3 regions of the Pseudoalteromonas sp. OANN1 genome follow, and region 3 is predicted to be linked to each of the others. Evidence: predicted binding sites of a transcription regulator. Region 3 holds the regulator's gene; each other region holds the start of a gene.
The links. The regulator ArgR, encoded in region 3, controls arginine synthesis, uptake and breakdown. The targets are predictions, from matches to a motif close to ANTGAATANNTATTCANT.
Positions count from the first base shown of each region.

Region 1 (7,238 bases), on a different contig from region 3:
GAATAGTTTACGAGCACAAGTACAACGTTGACCACTTGAGATAAACGCAGATTGAATAATGTCGTGTACTGCCGCTTTGGTATCCGCTACGTCTTTTACGATAAGTGGGTTATTACCACCCATTTCAAGCGCTAGGATCTTACCCGGTTGACCTGCATATTGCTCATGTAGCAAGTGACCCGTACGAGATGAGCCTGTAAAGAATAAGCCGTCAATGCCCGCATGTGACGCAAGTGCTTTACCTGTTTCAACTTCACCCTGAACTAGGTTAATCACGCCAGCAGGAAGACCCGCTTGTTGCCAGTATTTAAGCGTTAGCTCAGCAACATATGGCGTTAGTTCAGATGGCTTAAAGATAACCGTGTTACCAGCAAGTAGCGCAGGTACGATGTGGCCATTAGGTAAGTGACCTGGGAAGTTATATGGGCCAAATACAGCAACTACACCATGTGCCTTATGACGGATCACGGCACGGCCAACTGGCATTGGATTTTCCACAACGCCTGTACGCTCTTGATAGGCTTTCTCAGAAATCGCGATTTTACCTACCATAGCACCCGCTTCTGTACGAGTTTCCCAAAGTGGCTTACCCGTTTCTTTAGCAATTGCGATAGCCAGCTCTTCGCTATTTTCTTTTAGTACTTCAGCGAAACGCTTAACAATTTCTAGACGCGCTTCAAAGCTCATGTCGCTCCATGAATAAAAAGCTTCACGAGCCGCTTTTACTGCGCCATCAACTTGCTCAGCAGTAGCTGCGTTTGCGCTCCAAATAACGTCGTTGTTTGCTGGGTTTACAGAGCTAAAGCTTGCGCCTTGTCCTGCAATCCACTCACCATTTATTAGTTGTGCTGCATGTGTTGTCATAATCTGTTCCCAATCTTAAATCTTTACTAGGCTTACTTGGTCGCCTTCTTCAACTTTTAGCGCCGCGGCAACATGTGGAGCAAGCGTTACTTCATTGCTATCAGTCAGGGCTAACTCGATTACCGCCGCGCGATAATCAACAAGTTTACCATTTGCGACCATAACAGGGAATCCACCGTTGCTTTCGCCTATTTTCACAGTACGAGTTTCACTATTGCGAACCGTGCGGATATTCCCCACTTTTGCTTCTACCGTTGGACCTGCGTCGAAGATATCAACATAACCATTAAATGTGAAACCTTCGCTTTTTAGTAGCTCAATTGCAGGACGCGTATTGTCGTGAACTTCACCAATCACCGCTTGTGCTTCTTTACTAAGCAGGTTTACGTAGATTGGGTACTTAGGCATTAATTCAGCAATAAAGACCTTTTGGCCAATCCCCGTTAGATAATCCGCAGTCGGGAAATCCATCGAGAAGAAGTGCTCTTCAAGCCATTGCCAGAATGGACTTTCGCCTTGCTCGTTAGAAACACCGCGCATTTCCGCGATAACGGTTTCAGCAAAACGATCACGATGTTGATTGATAAACATAAAGCGAGAGCGAGACAGCAGTTTGCCGTTTGCGCCTTTGCGATAGCCATCTTTCAAAAACAGGGTGCATAATTCCGTCGCGCCAGTGTAGTCATTACATAGCGTTAAAATATCCACTGCTTTATAAACATCGAGTGTGCGTGAAGAGTGGATCACTTTGCTTAGGTGATAATGATAAAACGCATCATCTAAACCAACCGCAGCTTCGATACCGCTGGTACCAACCACCTCGCCTGTTTCAGTATCTTCTAATACAAATAAATAGCCTTCATCAAAAGGCTTGTCTGCTTGCTTGCCAAAGGAAGCAACAGAGCGTGCAATCTTCTTCTGTAATAGCTCTTCGTTTACAGGCAAAGAGGTAAAACCGTGACCTGATTCGTGAGCAATGTTTAAAAGCGCTGGATAATCGCTTTCTTGGATTGGGCGAAGGATCATCATGAGCCCGCTTACTCCTCAAAAATGTGGATAACAACAAGGCCACCAAAAGGTGACCTTGCAACCAGTATTAAGCGTTGTTAGCAACTACCGCAGCAACGGCTTTTTCAAAACGTGCCATCCCTTCGCGGATGTCACCTTCTGGAATAACAAGAGATGGAGTGAAACGTACTACGTTTGCACCTGCAACAAGTGACATCACGCCTTGCTTGATACCTTCAACCAAGAATTCTTTTGCTTTGCCTTCGTACTTTTCAGTGACTACACCACCAAGCAATAGACCTTTACCACGTACTTCGGTGAATACGTTGTACTTTTCGTTGATGTCGTTTAATAGTTCACGGAACAGCTGCTCTTTTGCTTTTACGCCATCAAGTACTGCTGTTGTGTTTACTGTGTCGAATGCCGCTTCTGCAACCGCACACGCCAGCGGGTTACCGCCGTATGTAGAACCATGAGTACCTACTTTTAGGTGCGCAGCAATCTCTGTTGTTGTGATCATCGCGCCGATAGGGAAACCACCGCCAAGCGCTTTAGCCGTTGTTAAAATATCAGGGGTTACGTTTAAACCTTGGTATGCATACAAATCACCTGTACGACCAACACCAGTTTGCACTTCATCAAAAATAAGTAGCGCATTGTGCTTGTCACACAGCTCGCGAACACCTTTTACAAACTCAGCAGTTGGTGAAATGATGCCACCTTCACCTTGTAGCGGCTCCATCATCACGGCACAAGTGTTGTCTGAGATAAGCGCTTCAAATGCCGCTAAATCGTTATAGTCTGTATGAACAATGTCGCCCGGCTTTGGACCAAAACCATCAGAGTATGCAGCTTGACCACCTACGGTCACAGTGAAGAAAGTACGGCCGTGGAAACCTTTATTGAAAGAGATGATTTGCGACTTTTCAGCACCAAACTTATCTAGTGCCCAACGACGTGCTAGTTTAAGCGCCGCTTCGTTCGCTTCTGCACCTGAGTTTGCAAAGTAGACTTTCTCTGCGAACGTTGCATCAGTTAGCTTTTTCGCTAAACGTAGTGCAGGCTCATTGGTCATCACGTTAGACAGATGCCAAATTTTCTCGCCTTGCTCTTTAAGCGCGCCCACCAAAGCTGGGTGACAATGACCTAGACAGTTAACTGCGATACCACCAGCAAAGTCGATGTACTCACGACCTTCCTGATCCCATACTCGAGAACCTTCACCTTTCACTGGAATTACCGCTGAAGGTGCGTAGTTAGGTACCATTACGTCGTCAAACAATTCACGATTGATAGTCATTTTATTTCCTCATATTTGGTGAGTGAAAGTGCAAACAAGGAGTCATTTCCTTTTGGAGGTCGGCGCGTTGCCGCCACTTGATAGGATATTTATTCACACCAATTCGGTGCTATGTATTTTGACCCGCCCCTTGATGGCACAAAATTCATACGCTCATTATTCCAGAAAAAGCGCCATTTGTCTCACTTATACCACGTTCTCAGCCCTTAGTATTCAAGGGTTTAACATATATTCTCAACTCAAGTGAATAACTATCTAGGGCAGATATTTAGGGCAAAGCAAGCGCCGTGCAGCCTTGCACAGATCATTTAAGATTAGGTTTTGAATGAATAGTCGCAAAAAAAATTTCAATTTTTTTTACAAAATCGTCAACTGCAGGTTATGGAACGCACATTTTGCCAATTGCTGACGCATTTCCTCGGTAAGTTCTAAATGATTGAGCAAAATCTCGGCTTCGTCGTCTTCAATTAACTGGCTATCTTTTAAAACAAGCAGTTGTGCGTAGCCATAGGCTTTTTGCATCACTTGCGTCAGTGGTAATGGGTCGGCAATGTTTTTATGCGAGTTTGGTAGATAAGTTTGCGCATACTCTTCCATGACAGCATTAAAGGGTAAATAACGTAACTCCATTTTTTCAATTAACTTACGTGAAATCTCTGCCGAATGTTCAATCAACAAATTACGTAAAAATAACGGATCAGGAGACAACTCCATTAATGCGGTGTGTAGATCTTTTTGCTTTTTGTCTCGTGCTATTTGCACCTTGGCTTGCCACACCTTTTCGAAGGTGCGTAAATAAAGACGGATCAAGGCCACTTTTCCAAGCTCTAACAACATGCCTAAAGTAAACGCATGCTGTTCTTTTACCCCAAAAAATGGTGCCAGCTCTTTTGCCGCAATGGCCGTACTCATACTCAATTCGCGTAATTTACGTTTCATCAGAGTAAACGGCTCTGTTGCATGCGGCATCCAATGTCTCACCGCCATTGTCGGGATCACCATTTGCAAGTTCTCAAGGCCTAAATACCTTAATGCTAATGCTGGCGTGTCGACCTTAATGGACGTGCCTTTACTGTTTTTTTTGCGATACTGTGGCAAGTTGACAAGCGAAACCAGCTCGCGACCCAGCCAACTTAAGTCATTGACCAAAGGCTCTAAACGTCCAACTGAAGCTGAGCGCACAGCAAGAATATCTAAAATCGCAGGAACGGAGTCTTGAATGCCAATGACTTCATGATAGATATTATCAAGGTCATGCAGTTGCTTTGTGATAGCTTCTTCGATAACGGAATGTAGATGCTTACTCGCTTTGGCAATGTATTTGTGATGACTTGTGCTGCTTTCTTGGCGTTTTGCAGCCGCAGCAATTTCCACCTCTAGCATAGTGCGCTGTGCGATATTCTCACCGTAGCTAATATCAAATGTATGGATATAGCCTATTTGCTTCTGCGCAAAGTTGAGGCTGATAAGGAGGTCATGGGCACGCTCGGATAGCGCTTGTGCCATTCTAATTTGCTTATTTTCTTGCGTCATGCATGCTACTTATCTAAAAGAAAAACACTGAGTTAAGCACTCAACAGAATCGTCTTACTGATTAGTATTATACCAGTAAAAGCAATATTATGATTTGATATTGCGCACAATAGAATCAAAAAGTTATATATCAAAAGCCAGTCTAACCAACAAAAGCGCAGCGAATATGGATATATAACACCTAGGCGAAACTCTGTTGGTTTTGTTTAAACTTTAGAAGCGTTTTATAAAGTTATCAAGTAATGCTAAGCCGTGTTCCGTGAGGATAGCTTCTGGGTGAAATTGCACACCTTCTAGCGCTCTATCGGATGCTAAGAGTCCCATAATTTCATCACGTTCACCCTCTTGTGTCTGTGTCCAAGCCGTTACGGCTAGAGCATTTGGTAAGCTACTTTGCTCAACAACCAAAGAGTGGTAGCGGCATACTTCGTACGGTGATGGCAGGCCTTGAAATACACCCATATTGTTATGGTGGACTTGAGACGTTTTACCATGCATCACTTGTTTTGCGCGAATGACTTTGCCACCTAAAGCTTGTGCAATAGTTTGATGACCAAGGCAAATGCCGAGAATAGGGATTTGTCCCTGTAGACGTTTTACGACTTCAAGCGAGATCCCCGCTTCATCAGGACTGCAAGGACCAGGAGATAGCACAACATATTTGGGATTAAGCTGCTTGATTTGCGAGGCGCTGATTTCATCATTTCGCTTTACCAGCACATCCACATCTAAGCGCTGAAAATACTGCACTAGGTTGTAGGTAAAGGAATCATAGTTATCAATCATCAACAGCATGTAGGTACCACTAAAAGAACCAAGCGGCCTATTCGCCACTAGGGTAAAGATCTTCGTTATAAGTCTATTTTATCACGAACTCAACAGGAGGGTTTTCTTATATCTCGTATCTGCTTTAAGCCAAGGGGCGATAGACCCTTGTAAAACAAAAAGACACCATAAATGGTGTCTTTCTTTGTGTTTTACTAACCGCGAGGAATAAAACCGACGGCGTCATACACAGCTTTCAGTGTTTTTTCGGCACGAATACTTGCTTTTTCCGCACCTTTTTTCATGATCTCGTCCAGCAGAGTTTGATCTTCACGGATTTCTTTAAAGCGCGCTTGAATAGGCTCAAGCATATTCACTACCGCATCGGCAGTGTCTTTCTTCAAATGACCGTACATTTTGTCTTCGTACTCTGGCACTAACTCTTCAATTGAGCGTTTAGTTGCAACACTAAGTAGAGTCAGTAAGTTGGATACACCAGGTTTTTCAACACGATCAAAGTAAATGCGTGCTTGCTCATCTGAATCCGTTACCGCTTTTTTCAGCTTTTTCTCTATCTTCTTAGGCTCATCCAACAACATCACAAAACCATTTGGGTTTTCGTCTGATTTTGACATCTTCTTGCTCGGATCTTGCAAGCTCATAACACGAGCGCCAAACTCTGGAATATAAGGTTCTGGGATCTTAAAGACATCACCATACAAGTTGTTAAAGCGCGTTGCGATATCGCGGGTCAACTCAAGGTGCTGCTTTTGGTCTTCACCAACCGGTACCTGATCCGCTTGATACAGTAAAATATCAGCAGCTTGCAATACTGGATAGGCGAATAAGCCAACGTTTACGTTATTGGCGTGCTTTGCTGACTTATCTTTAAACTGCGTCATGCGGTTTAGTTCACCCATTTGTGCATAACAGTTCAGCACCCAACCTAGCTGTGCATGTTCAGGAACCTGTGATTGAACAAATAGTGACGATTTATCTGGGTCGATGCCGCAAGCGGTATATAGTGCTACACCATCTAATACGCGATCGCGTAGTTGCTGTGGCTCTTGGCGAACCGTAATGGCATGCAAGTCAACCAACATAAAGTAACAATCATGATCGTTTTGTAGTTTAAGCCACTGGTTAATGGCACCTACGTAATTGCCTATTGTCATACCACCGGTTGGCTGAATACCACTTAATACTACAGGTTTACTCATGTCGTTCCTTTATTTCTTCATTGAATTAACGTTGATTGATAATGGGAATAATATCTAAGAATCCATCACAAAGGTACTGTGGATTGAACTCTTTCAAATCGAATCCCTGATTATACCCATAATTTAGCGCAATCACAGGTATCTTAGCGCCCTGAGCGGCCAAAATATCGCTTTTAGAATCCCCAACCATGATTAACTTATCCGCTGGTATTCCAAGACGCTCGGCAGCCAGCAATAGCGGAGCTGGTGATGGCTTTTTGTCAGTGTCATCACCACAGACGATACAATCAAAATGCGATGTGAGATTTAATTTATCTAGCAACTTTAGCGTAAATGTACGATTTTTATTGGTCACGATGGCTTTTGGCACTGTGGCAAATGCAGATAGCCCCGTCTCAACATGCGGATATAAACCAGCATACTGACCAACTAATTCATCATAATGCACTTTAAAACGCTCAATGGCGGTGTGCGCTAAACTTTCGGATAAGTCTTCGCTAACTTCATGGCTACCGCTTAGACCTCTTTTTACTAACATATCGATGCCG
Region 1 is NZ_JAMXSE010000012.1:43,133-50,370, reverse strand. Features, by position in the region: gene astD (succinylglutamate-semialdehyde dehydrogenase) at 1-864, opposite strand, end outside; gene astA (arginine N-succinyltransferase) at 880-1,893, opposite strand; gene NH462_RS11750 (aspartate aminotransferase family protein) at 1,961-3,172, opposite strand; gene NH462_RS11745 (HDOD domain-containing protein) at 3,530-4,705, opposite strand; gene NH462_RS11740 (aminodeoxychorismate/anthranilate synthase component II) at 4,919-5,500, opposite strand; gene trpS (tryptophan--tRNA ligase) at 5,686-6,690, opposite strand; gene NH462_RS11730 (HAD-IA family hydrolase) at 6,716-7,238, opposite strand, start outside.
Region 1: the regulator ArgR is predicted to act here: its motif matches at 3,253-3,270, upstream of NH462_RS11750 (aspartate aminotransferase family protein).

Region 2 (7,238 bases), on a different contig from region 3:
TTGATCAAGAATGGAAGGGTAACGTTTTACGACCTTAAATTGTGTAATATCTCCATTGTACTCATGTAAGCGTTTAGTTGCCCATGGAGACATTATCGTTTTAATATAGCGCCCAGGAATGCCGTACTCTTTTTCAAGTAGGTCGGCATCTTCTTGTGGGCTAAACAAGCAAAGCGGGTGGTCATTAACGGGTGAGCCTTTTAAAGAATAAACCGGCACCTTTTGCATCAAATACTTGAGCTTTTCTGCGATAGACGATTTACCACCACCAACCGGGCCGAGTAAATAGAGCACTTGTTTGCACTCTTCAAGCCCCTGTGCGGCATGTTTGAGATACGATACTATTTGTTCAATGGCATCCTCCATACCGTAAAACTCATTGAAGGCAGGGTATCGAGCTATTACTCTATTCGAAAACAGCCGACTAAGTCTGGCATCTTTCGACGTATCGATCATTTCTGGTTCGCCTATTGCCATCAGAAGTCGCTCAGGTGCGCTGGCATAGGCTGATTTGTCATTTTTACAAATTTCAAGAAATTCCGCGATGGTGTACTCTTCTTCTTGCGCGGCTTCATATCTGGCCTGATAATGTTCAAATATTGTCATAACGACCTCCAATAAGCTACTTGGTGTGGTTTGCGGATCACAGATTTGGAAAGGTTACTTAAAGCTTAGTCGTGATATGAAGAATACCCAAAAAAAACTAGATTTTTTATGTATTAATGTTGAGTTACAGGCATGAAAAAAGGGCGCTTGTGCGCCCCATTGTTGCATCAATACTGATAGTTGATGTTAAGCTAGGTTGCTGTTAGCGAAATCCCAGTTAACAAGTGCCCAGAAACCTTTAAGGTAATCAGGACGAACATTACGGTAATCGATGTAGTAAGCGTGTTCCCACAGGTCAACTGTGATGATAGGGGTAACACCTTCTTCAGTCAGCGGAGTCGCTGCATTTGAAGTGTTAACGATATCTAGAGAGCCGTCAGCTAGTTGTACTAACCAAGTCCAGCTTGAACCAAAGTTGTTAACTGCTTTGTCGTTGAAAGCTTCTTGGAATGCTGCGAATGAGCCCCATTTTGCATTAATTAGTTCAGCAACTTTACCTGTTGGTTCGCCACCTGCATTTGGCGCAAGGCTGTGCCAGTAGAAGGTGTGGTTCCAGATTTGAGCAGCATTGTTGAAAACACCACCTTCAGAGCTACATACGATCTCTTCTAGTGATTTACCTTCAAAGTCAGTACCTTCGATAAGACCGTTAAGCTTTACAACGTATGTGTTGTGGTGCTTACCGTGGTGGAATTCTAGCGTCTCTTGAGAAACGTGCGGCTCAAGAGCATTTAGTGCATAAGGTAGTGACGGTAGTTCAAATGCCATATTAATCTCCATTTTTTGGTTGATTTGCCAATAACGCATACGAAAGGTAGCTAACATCAGCCCACTTTTCTATACCATTGGCCTATATAGTGATACTATAATTCCTGACTATTTTACTCAAGTTTTGGCAAACAGCAATGCGTGCCAGTGACTTAATGACTTATAATACACATTCTTTGTGAACATATGCCTAATAGCAGTCAAAGTGTAGAACATCATGACAGGCGGTCATGCTTATTTTAGCCATGTATCCCAAGATTCTATCGCTGCTTAAAGCTTGGCATTATGAATGCAACAGGTGTTGTTAAAGTGAGTAGCAAGCTAAAACGCCGATGCTAAACTAAATATTGATAAGCATTGGACGAAACGTCATTTTGAGGTAACTAATGGAAACTATTGACAAGATTAAACAGCAGATCGAAGAAAACCCAATCATTCTATATATGAAAGGGTCGCCAAAACTCCCTAACTGTGGTTTCTCTTCGCAGGCATCTCAGGCTTTGATGGCGTGTGGTGAGCAGTTTGCTTATGTTGACATTTTATTAAATCCAGACATTCGTGCTGAACTACCGCATTATGCGAACTGGCCAACTTTCCCACAGCTTTGGGTCGAAGGTGAGTTAATCGGTGGTTGTGACATCATCATTGAGATGTTCCAAAAGGGTGAGCTTCAACCTCTTATTGCTGAAACAGCAGCTAAATATAAGAAAGACGAAGCAGCAGCGGAATAAGCTAACCGCTTATGGCAGAGTCGATACTCTGCCATGCTTTATTTTTTAAAAATCTTCTAATATCTTCCTACCTACTTTTCTTAGCAAGTCTTTTTGTCTGATGTTTGGTTGAAAACCAGAAGTTCATTGAATTTAAGGTATCGACACTTTCATTAACGCTATTCGCGTTTATCTAACTTAGAGCTACTCGCTTATTTTTATCAACTCAAGTTGACGTTAGCGTCAAGCTAAAAACGCTCTCTGTTTTGCATACCTATATAAACAGTGTAATCGAACGTGCTTCGATATTGAGTTCTATAAAATCCAAAAAGTGAATAATTATTCATTTTTACCTTGGTTTACGTTTACGTAAACGTTTGCTTTTGGTTGTGTCTCGTTGCATTTTTATTGGTGTGATACCGGTGTCATTTTGCAAATTTATATTCACTATTTTCAAAGTGGCAAATTTATTACGATTTTGGCTAACTTGTCTTACCAATGAGAAATATTCAAGTTTATGAATATGTATTCATATTTGTGTTGACTCTACTTTCAATCAAGGCTAATTTTGAATATCTGCCAGCATTTCGTCGTACCGTCATGGGCTGGCCGTTGTAGCAAGGGGAGGAGTCTATGTTATACGACTCAAAATTAGAAAAAGATAACTGTGGATTTGGCTTGATTGCGCATGTAAGCGGTCAGCCGAGTCACAAACTGATCCGTACAGCAATCACAGGTTTGGACCGCATGCAGCACCGAGGTGGTATTTCTGCAGATGGTAAAACCGGTGATGGTTGCGGTCTGTTATTACAAAAGCCGGATAGTTTTTTCCGCGCCGTCGCAGCTGAAAACGATTGGCATGTAGGCAAAAACTATGCGGTAGGTATGCTATTTTTAAATCAGGACTATGAGCTTGCAGCTGCGGCTGAAAAAGTGATCAGTGAAGAATTAGAAAAAGAAACACTGACGCTCATAGGTTGGCGTGAAGTACCCACCGATCCATCTATGCTTGGTCCTATTGCTAAAGCACAATTACCGCAGTTTAAACAGGTTTTTGTCGGTGCTCCAGAAGGGTGGCGTCCTAAAGATTTAGAGCGTCGTCTATATATAGCAAGACGACGCATAGAAAAGCGTTTAGAACAAGATGAGCAGTTTTATATTTGTAGTTTGTCCGGTTTAGTGACTATCTACAAAGGCTTAATGATGCCGGCGGATCTACCGAATTTTTATACGGATCTTGCTGATATGCGGATGACCAGTGCGATTTGCGTATTCCATCAACGCTTTTCAACCAATACACAGCCTCGATGGCCGTTGGCGCAACCATTCCGCTATTTAGCTCACAATGGTGAGATCAATACCATTGAAGGTAACCGTCAGTGGGCGAGGGCACGTGCTTACAAGTTCGCGTCACCTTTATTACCAGATTTGCAAAATGCGGCACCGTTTGTCAATGAAACGGGTTCTGACTCGTCTAGTTTAGATAACATGCTAGAGCTATTTTTAGCTGGTGGCATGGACTTATTCCGTGCTATGCGTATGTTAGTACCACCTGCATGGCAGAAAAATCGCGCTATGGATGAAGACTTACGCGCATTCTATGACTTTAACTCCATGCATATGGAACCGTGGGATGGACCAGCTGGCATCGTAATGTCTGATGGGCGCTTTGCTGCCTGTAATTTGGACCGTAACGGTCTTCGTCCTGCCCGTTATGTGATCACACAAGACGGCTTTATTACGCTTGCCTCGGAAGTGGGCATTTGGGATTACGCGCCAGATGAAGTTATTGAAAAAGGTCGCGTGGGTCCAGGTGAATTACTGGTGGTTGATACTTTACATGGCAAGATTTGGCAGTCCGATGAAATCGATCAAGATTTGAAATCCAGACATCCATACAAAACTTGGCTTGAGCAAAACGTTAAGCGTTTAACGCCATTTGAAGCACTAGATGAAAAAGCGGCTGGCAAGCGCGATCTTGACGATGAAACCTTGTTGACCTATCAGAAGCAGTTTGGTTATACCAACGAAGAGCTCGACCAAGTTATTCGCGTGATGGGTGAAAATGGCCAAGAAGCAACTGGTTCAATGGGGGACGATACGCCATTTGCAGTGCTATCTGAAGGACACCGCTCGATATTTGACTACTTCCGCCAGAAGTTTGCTCAGGTCACTAACCCGCCAATCGATCCGTTACGGGAAAATCATGTAATGTCACTGGCGACTTGTATTGGTCGCGAGCAAAACGTTTTTAACGAAACCACAGGTCATGCTAAACGTTTGCAGTTTGCCTCGCCGGTACTGACTTATTCTGATATGCAGCAGCTATTAACCGCCGATGATGACCATTACTGTGCGTGTAAAATTTCATTGATTTACGAGATTGAAGAGTCTTTGCAAGATGCAATCAAGCGTATTTGTGATGAGGCTGTTGCAAAAGCAGGCTCCGGGTGCGTGATGTTAGTGCTCAGTGACCGAGAAATTGCTGCAGGCAAGCAAGTTATCCCAGCGGCGATGGCCGTGGGGGCGGTACAAAGGCGACTGGTGGATGGCAACCTGCGTTGCGATACCAATATTTTGGTTGAAACAGGTAGCGTAAGAGATCCGCACCAGTTTGCTGTTATGTTAGGTTTTGGCGCAACAGCGATTTATCCTTATCTAGCCTACGAAACCCTTGTGGCAATGTGTGATAAGAAGATCATTAAAAAGTCTTACCGCGAGGTGACTCTGTCTTATCGCGGCGCGATTAACAAAGGTTTATACAAGATCATGTCGAAGATGGGGATCAGCACCATTGCTTCCTATCGTTGTTCGATGTTGTTTGAAGCCGTCGGTTTATCCGATGAGGTGGTTGAATTGTGCTTCAAAGGAGTTGCAAACCGTATTAAAGGTGCGTGTTTTGACGACTTTGCCTTGGAGCAACAACAACTCAATAAATTGGCATTTAGCAAGCGTAAACTGCTATCACACGGTGGATTATTAAAGTATGTGCATGGTGGTGAATACCATGCCTATAACCCAGATGTCGTGCAAACTTTGCAGACCGCAGTTCGTTCGGGTAACTATCAAGACTACGTTAAATATGCGGAGCTGGTAAATAACCGTCCAATTACCAATCTGCGAGACATGCTTAAGCTTAACACGGCGCAACAAGCAATCGACATCAACGATGTTGAGCCTGCGACTGAGCTATACAAACGTTTTGACTCAGCCGCGATGAGTATCGGGGCTTTATCACCGGAGGCACATGAAGCGTTAGCAATTGCGATGAATCGCCTCGGCGGTTGCTCTAACTCTGGTGAGGGTGGTGAGGATAAGCTACGTTTTGGTACAGAAAAGAATTCGCGTATTAAGCAAGTTGCTTCTGGCCGATTCGGTGTGACACCACATTATTTGCGTTCAGCTGACGTTATTCAAATCAAAGTTGCGCAAGGGGCAAAGCCGGGCGAGGGTGGTCAGCTGCCGGGTGAAAAAGTCACCCCTTATATCGCGAAGTTACGCTATTCGGTTCCTGGTGTTACTTTGATTTCGCCTCCGCCGCATCACGATATTTATTCGATTGAAGACTTAGCTCAGCTTATTTTTGACCTCAAACAGGTCAACCCTGAAGCGATGATCTCGGTCAAGCTGGTTTCAGAACCCGGTGTCGGCACGATTGCGACTGGTGTTGCTAAAGCGTATGCCGATCTCATTACCATTGCCGGTTATGACGGTGGTACAGGGGCGAGTCCGCTGACATCGGTAAAGTATGCAGGTAGTCCGTGGGAGCTTGGCCTTGCTGAAACGCAACAGGCGCTGGTTGAAAATGGTCTACGCCACCGCATTAGGTTGCAAACAGATGGCGGCTTAAAAACAGGATTAGATATTATTAAAGCTGCAATTTTGGGTGCTGAGAGCTTTGGCTTTGGCACAGGCCCTATGGTTGCGCTTGGCTGTAAATACCTGCGGATCTGTCACCTTAATAACTGTGCAACCGGTGTTGCGACACAAGACGATACGCTGCGTCAAAAGCATTATCACGGACTGCCAGAAATGGCGATGAACTACTTTAAGTTTATTGCGCAAGAGGCTCGTGAATTAATGGCTGCTTTGGGAGTTACAAAACTCACCGATTTAATTGGTAGAACGGATTTACTTGAAGCCATTGAAGGTAATACTGCGAAGCAGAAAAAGCTCGACTTAAGTCCGCTTCTAGCGAAGCCGAACAATCCGTCAAATGAAGCGCTGTATTGCACCCATACTAATCCATCACACTACAGTGGTGCGTTGAACGAAAGCTTACTAGCGAAAGCTAAGACGGCAATTGATGAAATGACGGGTATCTCGTTGGTGAGTCGTATTGCCAATACGGATCGCTCTATCGGCGCAATGTTGTCTGGTTATATCGCGAGCAAGCATGGTAACCAAGGTATGGCAGCAGATCCAATTGCACTCGAGTTACATGGTACTGCAGGGCAATCGTTTGGAGTGTGGAACGCGGGTGGTCTTGAAATGACATTAGTCGGTGATGCTAACGACTACGTTGGTAAAGGGATGGCTGGTGGAAAGCTAGTCGTGCGTCCTCCTATCGGTTCAAGCTTTGCCTCTCATCAGGCGGCTATCATCGGTAACACCTGTTTATATGGCGCGACCGGCGGTAAGTTGTTTGCTGCAGGTCGAGCTGGCGAGCGCTTTGCTGTGCGTAACTCGGGTGTACAAGCGGTTGTTGAAGGGCTTGGTGATAATGGTTGCGAATACATGACGGGAGGCGTGGTGTGTGTGCTTGGTCAAGTTGGCGTTAACTTTGGCGCAGGCATGACCGGTGGTTTTGCCTATGTACTTGATGAAGAGAGTGATTTTGATAAGCGGATCAACCCTGAGTTGGTCGAGCTGGTAGATCTCAAAGCGCTAGCATCGCACCAAGAACATTTACGCGGTTTAATTGCGGAGCATCTAGATTTAACGAGCTCAACCCGAGCTGAGCAGATCTTAGCTAACTTTGAGTTGTATTTGCCAATGTTTAAATTGGTAAAGCCAAAGTCGAGCGATTTAAACAGTTTACTTGGCCACCGAGCGCGTAGTAGCGCTGAGCTAAGAATTCAGGCGCAGTAGGAGAGAGCAATGAGCGAGAACGTTTACCAATTTATCGATGTACAACGTGTAGATCCGCGCAAA
Region 2 is NZ_JAMXSE010000024.1:23,893-31,130, forward strand. Features, by position in the region: gene NH462_RS17820 (PrkA family serine protein kinase) at 1-606, opposite strand, end outside; gene NH462_RS17825 (Fe-Mn family superoxide dismutase) at 793-1,374, opposite strand; gene NH462_RS17830 (Grx4 family monothiol glutaredoxin) at 1,761-2,105, shown strand; gene gltB (glutamate synthase large subunit) at 2,718-7,175, shown strand; gene NH462_RS17840 (FAD-dependent oxidoreductase) at 7,185-7,238, shown strand, end outside.
Region 2: the regulator ArgR is predicted to act here: its motif matches at 2,601-2,618, upstream of gltB (glutamate synthase large subunit).

Region 3 (7,238 bases):
GTCCGGTTGAAGTGGCAAACCGTTTACCGTATTACGCTGCTGCCGCTTGGTATCACAAGGCGTTATCTTCTGAATTACAGAATAAAGATTTGCTCGAAGTACTTGCAGAGGTTGAACAATATACGGTTGATCAGTATCTTCCCGCACTCGCCAAAGGCGCATTTATCAGCGCCCAAGAAAAACAAAGTGTGACACAGGCCGTTGCTAAATATAGTGGCTTAAGCGAACGCTTTGTAGCTCAAAACAACCTAGATATTCCTACTGCAGCGTTTTGGAAAGAACTGTTGCGTGACCGTGGCTATACACTTGGTCGGTTGGACTCACGCTATCTTGGTATTGATAAAAGAGACGCCGGTTCTCGCCCTGATTATTGGCCTGAGCTGACCTCTTGGTTGCACTCATTTACGCCAGCGATTAATCATTACTTCGCAACGGAGCTCAACTATAAAACCGATGTAAAATATAATATGTTTGGTTCAGTTTACCCTTGGGATAACAGCGATAATAATGTCGGTGAGCAATTACGATTAGCAATGGCACAAAACCCTTACCTAAACGTGATGATCCAATCTGGCTATTACGATGGCGCAACGAATTACTTTGATGCCAAGTACAATATGTGGCAGCTCGATCCGAGCGGAAAAATGCGTGATCGCTTAAGCTTTAAAGGTTACCGCTCCGGGCACATGATGTATCTGCGTCATGAAGATTTACAAAAGTCGAACGAAGATCTCCGCGAGTTTATCTTAAAAACAACCCCCAAAGCGGATCAGTCTGCGCTTTACTAAATTCCCAACCCATTGTGGCCGCGCAAGCGGTCACTTATCTAATGCTCACCAGATTGTAAAAATTTCCTTTTATCCTTCTACAGTTACCTATAATCTAGATATACTCAATACTATCTCTCTACAACTTAGGCACGCACCATGAACGAGCAGTTTAAAGTCGTCTTCGTTGGCATGGCCGACGGTAAGGATCAACAAAGCGCCGCTATCGCAATTGCAGACAGGTTGAAAACCTCACCCTCAAAGATCCAGCAATTTTACGCTGGCAAAAACTTGTTTGCTCCTGCAGATAAAGCCAAAGCACTAAAACAGGTAAAATTACTTGCAAGCGCGGGGATCAATGCCAAGCTACAAAGCCAAACAGCCGCTACTCCAACCAACGCAGATCAAGAGCGCGTATTTGAAGCGTTGGATTACATCACCAGCAGTCTAATACGCATCGAAGAGCGATTAGAGGAACTTGAGCAACGCGTAGCACCAACTCCCCATACTAAAATAGAAGATACAACAGACGAAGAGTGGGAAACGAAGGAGCTATTTGATGAGCTAGACTTTGAGCCTAGCCCTCCGGCTAAATCTAAGACTTGGCTATATTACCTGCTCGCTGTATTAATTATTTTATTTATTCTACTTGGTGTAAGTTTGTTTTTCCCTGAGTGGCTCGCGTTAGAATGAGTAAAACTAATAACAACATAAATAAATCTCAAGTTACTCGTGCTGATTTGAGAAAAATGATTAGAAACGCAAGAAACTCGCTATCAGCAGAGCAACAGAAGGCAGCCGCGGCACACCTTAACATTAATTTTTTTCAACAAATAAAACTTCCTAAAAATGCCAATGTTGGGGTCTATATTCAAAACGATGGAGAACTAGATACATCCCTTTTAATTCAATCGCTTTGGGATAAAAAACACCAAGTTTTTCTACCCATAATCCACCCCTTTAATCATGCTAATTTGCTCTTCCAGAAGCATGAAAAAAACTCACCCATGAAGGCAAATCGCTATGCTATCTTGGAACCTAAGTTAGATTGTTCAGCAGTGGCACCGCTTGCATCATTGGATTTCCTTTTGATGCCTCTGGTTGCTTTTGATGAGCAAGGTAATCGCCTCGGTATGGGCGGTGGGTACTACGATAGAACATTAGCGTTACACTACGCTGAGCAGCGAGCTAAACCAGCACTTGTTGGTCTTGCTCATGATTGCCAGCAAGTTCCAAGCTTACCAACAGCAGCTTGGGATGTACCGCTCCCAACTATCCTCACTCCAACCCAACTATACACTTGGCCAAAAAATAATTTAGCAGGCAAATAGTTAAGCGCACTTTGAGGCACTTTTGACCATGACGCTGACACTTTGATTGAGTTATACTCCATACAACTTCAATGACAACTAAGTGTAGCGTTATGACTCAAGATGAAATGAAAAAAGCCGCGGCATGGGCAGCTTTGAACTATGTAGAAGAAAACACCATTGTTGGGGTTGGTACAGGCTCAACGGTAAACCACTTTATTGATGCGCTTGGCAGTATCAAGGATCAAATTAAAGGGGCAGTATCAAGCTCTGAAGCTTCAACAGAGAAGCTAAAAGCACTTGGTATTGAAGTTTTCGAGCTAAACGATGTGTCAGAGCTTGCGGTATATGTTGATGGCGCAGATGAAATCAACAGCACCAACGAAATGATAAAAGGCGGTGGCGCAGCACTGACGCGCGAGAAAATCGTTGCAGCTGTTGCCAAGAGATTTGTTTGTATCGTTGATAATACAAAGCATGTTGAGACGCTAGGCGCATTTCCACTACCTGTTGAAGTGATCCCAATGGCGCGTAGTTACGTGGCAAGAGAGTTACTAAAATTAGGTGGCGATCCAGTTTACCGTCAAGGCGTTATCACTGATAACGGCAATGTCATTCTTGATGTGCATGGCCTAGAAATTAGCGCAGCAAAAGCGCTTGAAGAAAAAATTAACCAGATTGTTGGCGTCGTGACTAATGGCTTATTTGCCGCGCGTGGCGCTGACGTTGTAATAACAGGCACTCCAGAAGGGCCTAAAATCAACTAGTGAGATTACAGATGAGCAAGGTTTCGTTATCAAAGGATAAAATTCGAATTTTGTTGTTAGAAGGCGTGCATCAAAGCGCTGTTGAGACGCTAAAGCGCAACGGTTATAGCAACATAGACTACGTTAAAACATCCTTACCGGAGCCTGAGCTGATCGAGCGGATCAAAGATGCTCACTTTGTCGGGATCCGCTCACGTACCCACCTTACAGAAGCAGTTTTAGAACAGGCTGAAAAGCTGGTCGCGATTGGCTGTTTCTGCATCGGCACCAACCAAGTGGATTTGGATGCTGCTAAAAAACGCGGTATCGCCGTATTCAACGCACCATTTTCTAACACCCGCTCTGTGGCTGAACTCGTCTTAGGTGAAATTCTCTTGTTATTGCGCCGTGTTCCTGAGCGTAACGCAAAGGCGCATCGCGGTGAGTGGGATAAATCTGCCGATGGTTCATACGAAGCCCGTGGTAAAACGCTGGGTATTATTGGTTATGGTCACATTGGCACCCAGCTTGGCATTATGGCTGAGAATATCGGGATGAACGTCGAGTTTTATGACATCGAAGATAAGCTCACGCTCGGCAACGCAACGCAGTTACACACGCTAACGCAACTGCTACAAAGAGCGGACGTGGTCAGTTTGCATGTACCAGAGACATCACAGACCAAAAACCTTATCGGCATGGCTGAAATTGAAGTGATGAAACAAGGCGCAATCCTAATTAACGCATCACGTGGAACGGTTGTTGATATCGACGCCTTAGCTGAAGCTTTAGCCGCGAAGAAACTTTCTGGCGCTGCTATCGATGTATTCCCCGTTGAACCAAAATCTAATCATGAAGAGTTTGTCTCACCACTACGCGAGTTTGACAATGTACTGCTAACCCCACACGTTGGTGGTTCTACCCAAGAAGCACAAGAAAACATTGGTGTGGAAGTCGCGGGTAAGTTGGCAAAATATTCAGATAATGGTTCAACAGTCACGGCAGTTAACTTCCCAGAAGTTTCTCTACCTGAATTATCAAACCGAAGTCGTTTATTACACGTACACGTAAACCGCCCAGGCGTACTAACGCAAATCAACCAAGCGTTCGCTCAGCACGGTATCAATATTGCGGCGCAATACCTACAAACGGATGAATCTATTGGTTACGTAGTTATCGACGTCGATAGCGACCACTCTGAAGTAGCACTGAAAGAGTTAAGTGCGGTTGAAGGAACTATCAGAGCACGTATTCTTCACTAATACCAATTGAATTAATTCTCTAATCAATTTGAAGGGTGAAATAGCATATTAGCTTCGTTAAAAATTTCTCATTTAGAACAACTAAATAGCAAAATTTTTGCCTTGCTACTAAAGCTATTTCCCCGCTTCAAGATAGATCATTTACTTAATACAACTGGTATAAGAAGAATCACACATAAAAAAACCAGTCGCTGTGAAGTGACTGGTTTTTTTGTATCAATTTGGCTTACGCCATGAAATCAACACCTTCTTTGATGTCTTTTTCAAGTGTCGCTAGCATGTCGTCTTTTGCTTTTTGCTCAAACGCGCTTAGCTCACCGTAAGGAAGTAACTTCTCTACACCGTTTTTACCAAGGATAACCGGCTGTGCAAAGAATGTTGCATCGCCTGTGTTACCTTCAACGTATGCGTACTCAAGTACTTCTTCACCTTGTAGACCTTTCACTAGTGAGAAGCAGAAACGTGCTGCTGCTGCACCCATTGAAAGTGTAGCTGAACCGCCACCCGCTTTAGCTTCAACCACTTCAGTACCCGCGTTTTGGATACGAGTCGTTAGTGCAGCAACTTCTTCGTCAGTGAACTCAACACCTTCAACTTGAGAAAGCAGAGGTAGAATTGTAGTACCTGAGTGACCACCAATTACTGGGATCTTAACTTCAGCAACGTCTAGACCTTTAAGCTCTGCGATGAAAGTTTCAGCGCGGATAACGTCAAGCGTTGTTACACCGAATACGCGAGCTGGATCATAAGTACCTGCTTTTTTGAACACTTCAGCAACGATTGGTACCGTGCCATTTACTGGGTTTGTGATGATACCAACAAGTGCTTTAGGGCAGCTTCTAACGATACCTTCAGCAAGTGTCTTGATGATACCTGCGTTAACGTTGAATAGGTCAGCACGGTCCATACCAGGCTTACGAGGCATACCAGCAGGGATAAGCACTACGTCAGCACCAGCAAGAGCTGGGTCTAGGTCGTCTTTACCATAACCCGCTACTTTTACCGCAGTTGGGATGTGAGATAAGTCAACTGCAACACCAGGTACAACAGGTGCAACGTCATAAAGCGCTAACTCAGAGCCAGCTGGAAGACCATTTTTAAGCAATAAAGATAGAGCTTGACCGATACCGCCAGCGGCACCTAATACAGCAACTTTCATTTGAATTCTCCATAATTTGAAGGTGGAATTGAGTGTGCAGTAAAGATAATGAAAAGCGCTGTTAAACACAAATTAATCACGGTTATTTTCGAGATTTTTTGACTAATGTCTTAAATAAAAGTGTAAAGATCGCGACACTTTGTACACTTATGCTTTACGACTGCCATTTTGGTCGCGCAAATTTGGGAATCTCGGCGGTTTTGTGTAGAATTTAAAGATTAGCCGTAAAAGAAGACAGACTATGCAGCCGCAAGAAAAACAAGAAGCACTGATCAAAGCATTTAAAGCCATTTTAAAAGAAGAAAACTTTGGCTCTCAAGGTGAAATTGTTGATGCTCTAAAACAACAAGGATTTGACAACGTCAGTCAGAGCAAAGTGTCGCGCATGCTGAGCAAGTTTGGTGCTGTGCGTACACGTAATGCCAAACAAGAAATGGTTTACTGCTTACCCGCCGAAATGAGCGTACCAACAGCAAAAAGTCCTTTACGTCAGTTAGTCGTTGATATTATGCACAACGAAATGATGATTATTATTCGAACCAGTCCTGGTGCTGCACAGTTAATTGCGAGGCTACTTGACTCATTAGGCACCGCAGACGGCGTATTAGGTACCATCGCTGGCGATGACACGATTTTTATTGCCCCTGCCAAAGTATCTGAAATCGACGTTACTTTAGATAAAGTAAAAACTCTGTTCGATAACGTTTAGTCTATTATTTTTATCGGTGCTAACTCACAGGTTAGCACATACTCTGATACTCTAGCTTCTACGAACACGCTTCCCGACTATCACGATAAACAGAATAAATTGCTTAACTTTACAGCAAAAAACGTTTGACATAATATGTCTAACTGTGGCAACTTTAGAAACACATGTGAGGCTTTCTCACAACGCATGGATGGTTTTTAAGCTGATTGACTAGCTTCTCGGATTTGTTTCCTACAGTGTCTCCGTCTTACCGGACACGAACGCTATTCGCTTCACTCAATCATCTCACATTCTATGATGCGGAACTCACCGCTTGATACACACAAAGACACCTTACGGCGCTGAGTGGACAATTCACTTACTTAACCGCTTAAAAGGAAATGCAAGGAACTAAGGATCAGCAATGGAATTTTTAAATACTGCATTTACGTTTCCCACTGTTATTTTTTCAACACTACTACTGATAGTGTTGTTGTTCTGGCTAATTGCTTTACTCGGTTTTGCTGATATCGATATCTTAGAAGGCGATGTTGATATTGAAACCGAAGGCGCAAGCTCTGGTTCTTTTTGGGAAGTCGCTTTTGGCGGCGTCCCTGTGAGTATTTCATTGAGTTTAATCATCGCGCTGGGCTGGATTGTCAGTATTTATGTACAACAGTTTTTTGCTTACCTACTAGGCAATGGCATTTTCTACTACCTGATGGGCACGGTATTTATGCTTGTTAGCCTCATTGCTGCATTACCACTAACCGCCGTCATTGTAAGACCATTACGACGCTTTTTCGAAAGCCAAGAAACCACATCAAAGCAAGCGCTGGTTGGGCTCGAATGCGTTATTGCAACATCGAGAGTTAGCAACACGTTCGGTCAAGCCAGAGTATATATTCAAGGAACAGAGCAACTCATCGAAGTGCGCTCGGATGAAGATAACACTTTCACACTAGGAGACAGTGCCTTACTTATCGAACATGACACCCTTACACATAGCTACACGATTGTGGCTAAACCTTGGTAATAGTACGGAAAATAACGGAATTTAGGAACGAGTTGGTATAGCTAATACCAGCTCAAACAATATAGCGCAACGCAGGAAAAAACATGGAATTTCTAAACAACCTCGGACCGGTGCTCGCAATCGTGGGCATATCCATCGTCATTATTTTTGCCATTCTACTTCTGATTGGAAAGTTCTACCGCAAGGTTGAACAAGGTCAGGCATTGATCATCAACAAGATGAAAAACGAGCCGGATGTCACGACTACAGGCGGCATTGTGCTACCTGTGA
Region 3 is NZ_JAMXSE010000008.1:63,296-70,533, reverse strand. Features, by position in the region: gene NH462_RS09075 (carboxypeptidase) at 1-788, shown strand, start outside; gene NH462_RS09070 (hypothetical protein) at 927-1,460, shown strand; gene NH462_RS09065 (5-formyltetrahydrofolate cyclo-ligase) at 1,457-2,098, shown strand; gene rpiA (ribose-5-phosphate isomerase RpiA) at 2,191-2,844, shown strand; gene serA (phosphoglycerate dehydrogenase) at 2,856-4,085, shown strand; gene mdh (malate dehydrogenase) at 4,312-5,244, opposite strand; gene argR (transcriptional regulator ArgR) at 5,486-5,953, shown strand; gene NH462_RS09040 (OB-fold-containig protein) at 6,357-6,968, shown strand; gene NH462_RS09035 (hypothetical protein) at 7,052-7,238, shown strand, end outside.